DNA from 3 places in the Mesorhizobium sp. IMUNJ 23033 genome. Region 2 is predicted to be linked to each of the others. Evidence: predicted binding sites of a transcription regulator. Region 2 holds the regulator's gene; each other region holds the start of a gene.
What was found. Region 2 encodes PhoB, which activates phosphate uptake and scavenging genes when phosphate is short. Its sites were predicted from a motif close to TGTCATNNANCTGTCAT; they were not measured.
Positions count from the first base shown of each region.

Region 1: the regulator PhoB is predicted to act here: its motif matches at 974-990, upstream of ppk2 (polyphosphate kinase 2).
Region 3: the regulator PhoB is predicted to act here: its motif matches at 1,268-1,284, upstream of ACFX5Q_RS03860 (esterase-like activity of phytase family protein).

Region 1 covers NZ_JBJACT010000007.1:122,918-125,184, forward strand. Annotated here, with positions in the region: gene ACFX5Q_RS11175 (aldo/keto reductase) at 1-828, opposite strand, end outside; gene ppk2 (polyphosphate kinase 2) at 1,097-2,017, shown strand; gene ACFX5Q_RS11185 (dihydrofolate reductase family protein) at 2,231-2,267, opposite strand, start outside.
Region 2 covers NZ_JBJACT010000031.1:101,402-103,668, forward strand. Annotated here, with positions in the region: gene pstB (phosphate ABC transporter ATP-binding protein PstB) at 1-48, shown strand, start outside; gene phoU (phosphate signaling complex protein PhoU) at 87-797, shown strand; gene phoB (phosphate regulon transcriptional regulator PhoB) at 814-1,503, shown strand; gene ACFX5Q_RS27875 (ROK family protein) at 1,567-2,267, opposite strand, start outside.
Region 3 covers NZ_JBJACT010000002.1:117,032-119,298, forward strand. Annotated here, with positions in the region: gene ACFX5Q_RS03860 (esterase-like activity of phytase family protein) at 1-1,177, opposite strand, end outside; gene ACFX5Q_RS03865 (LacI family DNA-binding transcriptional regulator) at 1,500-2,267, opposite strand, start outside.

The DNA of each region.
Region 1 (2,267 bases), on a different contig from region 2:
GCCGAGCAGCCAGGCGAGCGCGATCTGCGCCGCCGACACGCCACGCGCCTTGCCGATCTCAGTGAGCACGTCGACGATCCGCCACAGCCGGTCCTCGTCGCGGATCGGCGGTTCCGACCAGCCGCCGACCTGGCGGGCGGTGGGGCTGTCGCGATGGTACTTGCCGGACAGCAATCCGCCGGCCAGCGGACTCCACACCAGAACGCCGAGGCCCTGGTCGACAGAGATCGGCAGCAGTTCGTACTCAGCCTCGCGCGCTTCCAGCGTGTAGTGGATCTGCTGGGTGACGAAGCGCGGCTGGTGGCTTCTGTCGCTGATGCCGAGCCCCTTCATCACCTGCCAGCCGGAATAATTGGAACAGCCGACATAGCGGACCTTGCCCTGGCCGACCAAGGTGTCGAGGGCGGCCATGGTCTCCTCCAGCGGCGTCACACCGTCCCACTCATGCAGGAAGTAGATGTCGATGACATCGGTCTTGAGCCGCTTCAGGCTCCTCTCGCATTCGCGGATCAGGTGATGGCGCGACAGGCCTTCGTCGTTGGGGCCGTTGCCGATGCGCATGCGCGCCTTGGAGGCGATCAGCACATCGGCCTTGCGCTTGCCGCCGAGCGCCTCGCCGATGATCTCTTCCGAAATTCCGTTCGAATAGACATTAGCGGTGTCGATGAGGTTGATGCCGGCATCGATGCACATGTCGATCATTCGCTTTGCTTCCGCGAGATCGGTCTTGCCGACCGCCGCGAATGCGCCGGCGCCACCGAAGGTCATGGTGCCCATGGTCAGCGTCGAAACTTTCAAGCCGGAACGGCCGAGGGTGCGGTATTCCATGTCAGGTCCTCGCGATTTGATTGAGAAGCGGGCTCGGGTGAGCTCGTCGCATTTGTAGGACAATTCCCGCCGCTTGTCGCCCCTCCGCTGGACCTGGCCGATTACAATCTCACCGATTGGCTTGACGGACGGCGCACCGGGTCACTGCAATAAAACCGTCATTGCCGGCCTATATTGAAGTCGGCTCAAGGTGTTTCCATTCCAGCCGCGGGCAGGGCTCGAGGCGCCGGAAATGACCCGACAGGGCTTGCAAGCGGAGCAGCGCAAAATGACCGAGCTAAAACAGAATTCTCCCGCCAAGGACTGGCTTGAAGCGGAGCTCGCCGACACGCTCGACGAGGACTATGAGCTCGAAATGTCGGAGCCCGCGCTGTCGATGGAGATCGCCAAGATCTACAAGAACGCGCATCCGCCATCGATCGATCGCATGCAGTATTTTCGCGACCTGATCAGCCTGCAGTCCGAACTGATCAAGCTGCAGTCCTGGGTGGCCTATCACAAGAAGAAGGTCGTGGTGGTCTTCGAGGGCCGCGATTCCGCAGGCAAGGGCGGCGTCATCAAGCGCATCACCCAGCGGCTCAACCCGCGCATCTGCCGCGTCGTCGCACTTCCGGCGCCGACCGAGCGCGAGAAATCGCAATGGTATTTCCAGCGTTATGTCCCGCATCTGCCGGCCGGCGGTGAAATCGTGCTGTTCGACCGCTCCTGGTACAACCGCTCCGGCGTCGAGCGGGTGATGGGTTTCGCCGGGTCGGACCAGGTAGAGGAATTCTTCCGCGACGTGCCGGAGTTCGAGCGCATGCTGGTGCGTTCCGGCATCACGCTGGTGAAATACTGGTTCTCCATCACCGACGAGGAACAGCAGATGCGCTTCCTGATGCGCATCCACGATCCGATGAAGCAGTGGAAGCTGTCGCCCATGGATCTGCAGTCGCGCGTGCGCTGGGAACAGTACACAAAAGCCAAGGAAGAGACCTTTGCCCGCACCAACATCCCGGAAGCGCCCTGGTTCATCGTCGAGGGCAACGACAAGAAGCGGGCGCGGCTGAACTGCATCGACCATCTCTTGCAGCAGGTGCCTTACGAGGAGGTGCCGCACGAGGAGATCACGCTGCCAGAACGCGTCTTCAATCCCGAATATGAGCGCCAGACGCTGCCGCGCGAACTTTACGTGCCGGAGAAGTATTGAGGCGCGCGCTCCCTTCTCCCCTTGTGGGAGAAGGTGGATCGGCGCGCAGCGCCGAGACGGATGAGGGGTGTTGGAAGAAACGCGGCGCTGACAATCCTGTCATTGTGCCTCCCCTCTGGACGATGGGTGATGCCAAGCTGGAGCATCCTCATCCGACCGAGCTTCGCTCGGCCACCTTCTCCCACAGGGGGAGAAGGGGGAGCCTTACAAGACCTAAGCGCGCTTGACGATGACATGTGTGGCAAGCGTC
Region 2 (2,267 bases):
CCCGACGACAAGCGCACGCAGGACTACATCACCGGCCGGTTCGGCTGAGTGGTCCGGCGGCAACTTTCAGGCACGAGGACAGGATCATGGGTGAACATCATACCGTCGCCTCTTTCGACGAGGATCTCGGGCAGATCAGCAAGCTGATCTCCGACATGGGCGAACTGGCCGGCGCGATGGTCGGCGGGGCGACCAAGGCCCTTCTGAATTCCGACAATGCACTGGCACAGAGGGTGGTCTCCGACGACGCCATCATGGATGCGCGCCAGCGCGAGCTGGACGACCGCGCCATCACGCTGATCGCCAAGCGCCAGCCGATGGCCAACGATTTGCGCGCGGTGGTCGGTTCTATCCGCATGGCCGGCGATCTCGAGCGCATCGGCGACCTTGCCAAGAACATCGCCAAGCGCGTTGGCACCGTCGGCCTCAGCGTCACGCCGCGCGACCTGTCGCACTCCATCGATGTGATGGCGCAGTTGGTGCTGGTCCAGGTGCAAGGGGTGATCGAGGAATACGCCGCCGCAGACGCCGCGGCACTCGCCAAGCTTCGGAACGACGACGAGCGCATCGACGTCAAATACACCTCGGTGTTCCGTGAGCTGCTGACCTACATGATGGAAGATCCGCGCAACATCACGGCCTGCACGCATCTCTTGTTCTGCGCCAAGAATCTGGAGCGCATTGGCGACCATGTCACCAACATCGCCGAGAACGCCTACTATGTGCTGACAGGCTCGCAATTGCCAGCCAATCGTCCCAAGCAAGACGAGACAGCGATGTCCGCGCCGGCTGCATGACAGGGGTAACCGACTGATGATAGCGCCACGCATCATGGTGGTGGAGGACGAGGAGCCGCTGGGGGTGCTGCTCCGCTACAATCTGGAATCCGAAGGCTACCAGGTCGAGGTGGTGACGCGCGGCGACGAAGCCGAGATCCGCCTGCAGGAAAACGTTCCCGACCTGCTGGTGCTCGACTGGATGGTGCCGGCGGTTTCCGGAATCGAGCTTTGCCGGCGCCTCAGGATGCGGCCCGAGACCGAGCGGCTGCCGATCATCATGCTTACGGCGCGTGGCGAAGAGAGCGACCGCGTGCGCGGCCTCTCCACCGGCGCCGACGACTATCTGGTCAAGCCGTTCTCGACGCCGGAATTCATGGCCAGGGTCAAGGCGCTGCTGCGTCGCGCCAAGCCGGAAGTGCTGTCCAGCATGCTCAAGGTCGGCGACATCGTGCTCGACCGCGAGTCGCACCGGGTCTACCGCAAGAAGAGCGAGATCAGGCTCGGGCCGACCGAGTTCCGGCTGCTCGAATTCATGATGCGGCATCCGGGCCGGGTGTTCTCGCGCAGCCAGCTGCTCGACAATGTCTGGGGCGAGACGATCTATATCGACGAGCGAACGGTCGACGTGCATGTCGGCCGGCTGCGCAAGGCGGTCAACAATGGCCGCATGCCCGACGTCATCCGCACCATCCGCGGGGCAGGATACGCGATCCGGGAAGATTAGGTATGTGCTGATATTCAGGCCTGCGAACGGCGCGGCCTGGCCTCAACACATCTCAAGTCGCGATCAAGCCACGTTCTTTCCTGCCGAACCCGTTCGCTGCTGGACGCCCGGCGCGAAAATCTCCTGGTCGACGAAGCCAAGCGCGCGCATGGCGCAGCCCTCGCGGATCAGCGGCAACTCATTCGGCTCGGTGTCGAAGGAGATCGATTTCGAGTGCTGGCCGCCGGCGGTCTGGGCAATCGCCTCGCGCAGCGCCGGTTCGATCAGATCGAAAGCGGCGGCGCTGACGCCGACCATGGCGACGGGTGCGGGATCGATCAGCGCGAACAGGCTGCCAAGGCCGAAGCCGAGCGCCTCGCCCGCCTTGCGGTAGGCTTCGCGCTCCGGCCCGTCGCTCTCGCGCGCCCGGGCGGCGAGCGCGCGCATGTCGGCGTCGCCGACATCGGTCGGTTCGGCATCCTCACTCATCATCCTGGCGTTGCGCCAGATGGCATAGTTGCCGGCATAGGCTTCGACGCAGCCGCGCCGTCCGCAGCGGCAGAGCGCGCCGCCCGGCCGGTGGATCATGTGGCCGAACTCGCCGCCGGACGAATGAGTGCCGGTGAACAGTTCGCCCTTCAGCACCAGCCCCATGCCAATGCCGTGCGAGAGCAGGATGGCGATGAAATCGTCGCGGTAGCGTTCGGGATCGCGCCATTGCAGCGCCACCGCCATCATGTTGCAGTCGTTTTCCATGGTAGCGGGAATGCCGAACTCGCCTTCCA
Region 3 (2,267 bases), on a different contig from region 2:
TCAGCTTGGCCGGCGTCACAGACGGGTCGAGCACGCCCTTGGGCGCCACCGGCTTGTCGGCGGCGTCGAAGGGGCCGCCGGAGATGTCGGTCGCCGCCGAAAGATCGACGACATTGATCTTGCGCAAGAGCGACTCATCGCCCTTCAGGCCCTGGCCGTTGCCGCTGTCGCGGGTCAGCATCAGGAAGGTCTTGTCGGACAGCGCCACGATCTCGCTCTGCGCCGCGACCTTGGTCTTGTCCTTTGCATCCTTGAACACCGGCAGCGGCACGACATATTCATGCGCCAGCTTGAGATGGGCAAGGTCGGAGGCGTCATAGACCAGCGCCCTGGTGTTCTGGCGGGTTGAACCGGAATCGCCGCCATCCTGGCGCGGCGCCGACTGCAGCACGGCAATCAGGAACTTGCCGTCCGGGGTGATCGCCATGCCTTCGAGGCCCTGGTTGTTGTGGCGGCCGGTCTCGGGATCCTTCGGATCGGGCTCGGCGGCACCGGGGCCCGGATTGTCCGAGGCGAAGTTCGGCGTGCCGTGGCGCATCGGCACGAGGGCTACCGGCGGCTGCGTCGCCGACATCAAATGGCCATCGGCCGAGAAGCGGTAGATGTTGGGGCCATATTCGTCGGAGATGAACATGGTGCCGTCGGGCAGGCGCACGATCGCCTCGTTGTCGAGCGCCAGCTTGCCGTTGTCGGCCTGCGGCAGGATCGGCATGTCGCCGCTTGCTGCCCGCACGCCGTTCAGCGGATCGAGGCCGGTGGCATCAGTGCCCTTGTCGTCGGTCAGCAGCATGGTGTCGGCAAGCGTCGCCTTGACGCCGGACTGTTCCTGTCCGGTGGCGGGTGCCGCGCCCGGAGCCGTCGGGGCAAGCTCGATCGAAATCGTGTTGAGGCGGGCCCGATAGTCGGTGGTGCCGACGACATTGTAGCCGCGATCCGGCAGCAGCCAGAGCGATCCCTTGTAGCCGTTCGCGTCACGCATCCAGCCCTTGACGTCGATCGCCATCCCGGAGCCGGAGCCGAAGGTCTCGCCGAACTTGTCCTTCAGGTTGGCCGGGATACGGCCGACGCCGACCAGCCCCTTGTTGACATAGGCGACGCCATCAGCGAGCGCCGGCGTCAAGGCGGTGAACAGAGCAAGTGCCGCGCCAAGCGCGACGGTTCGGCTGAGATGTTTCATGGATATCCCCTTGTGACAAAGCAGCCCGGAGCAGGCGTCGCATTGACTTTGCCTCCAGCGCCTTTCCGCCAAGCGGTCTAGGACGCGAACATGATACTTGCGTGACAGGCGCCATTTCTTCCCTTCTCCCCCTGTGGGAGAAGGTGGCCGAGCGAAGCTCGGTCGGATGAGGGGTGTTGGAAGGATCTCTACGTTGGAGAACTAACCGCTTAAATCCCTCGATCTTCTTACGCTGCGTTTCTTCCGGCACCCCTCATCCGTCTCGGCACTGCGCGCCGATCCACCTTCTCCCACAAGGGGAGAAGGAAGAGGCGTTCTCCCGTCAATCACTCTCCCGCGCGATCAGCTCCAGCGGCCAGACCTCGCGCATGATGCGCGGGCCTTCCTCACCGGCGAAGGTGGGAAGCGAGGCCAGCAGCATTTCGGCCAGCCTTTGTCCCATCGGCTCCAGCGACGGGCGGAAGGCGGTCAGCGCCGGCGAGAAATAGCGGCAGAGCGGGGTGTCGACGATGACGATTACAGCGATGTCGTGGCCGGGCCTGATGCCCATCTCGGCCAGCGCCTTGCAGCCGCCGAGCGCCATGGCGTCATTGTTGAAGATGATGGCGGTCGGCGGATTCTTGGCGCGCATGACCTGCGGTATCACTTCGTAGCCGCCGGCCTCGTTGATGAAACCGTCGGCGATCAGGCCGGGATCGACTTCGATGCCGTGCTTTTGCAACGCCTTGCGATAGCCGTCGAGGAACAGGTAGCCGAAATTGAGGTCGAGAGACGGGCGGATGGCGGCGATGCGGCGGTGGCCGCGCGCTACCAGCCGGTCGACCGCGTCGGCGCCGGCCTTTTCGAAATCGAGGTCGAGCGAGGGGTAGGCGGTGCCGCCGGAGCGGCTGCGGCCGAGCGTGGCGAAGGGGAAGCCGGCCTGGGTCAGATAGTCGATGCGCTCGTCCTCGCGCCGTGTCCAGGCCAGCACCACGGCGTCGGCGCGGCGCGTCTCGACGACACGGCGCAGGCGCTCCTGCTGATAGTCGCCCGGCGCGCCCATCACCACGATCAGGTCGAGGCCGCTTTCGGCGAGCCTTGCCTGCAAGCC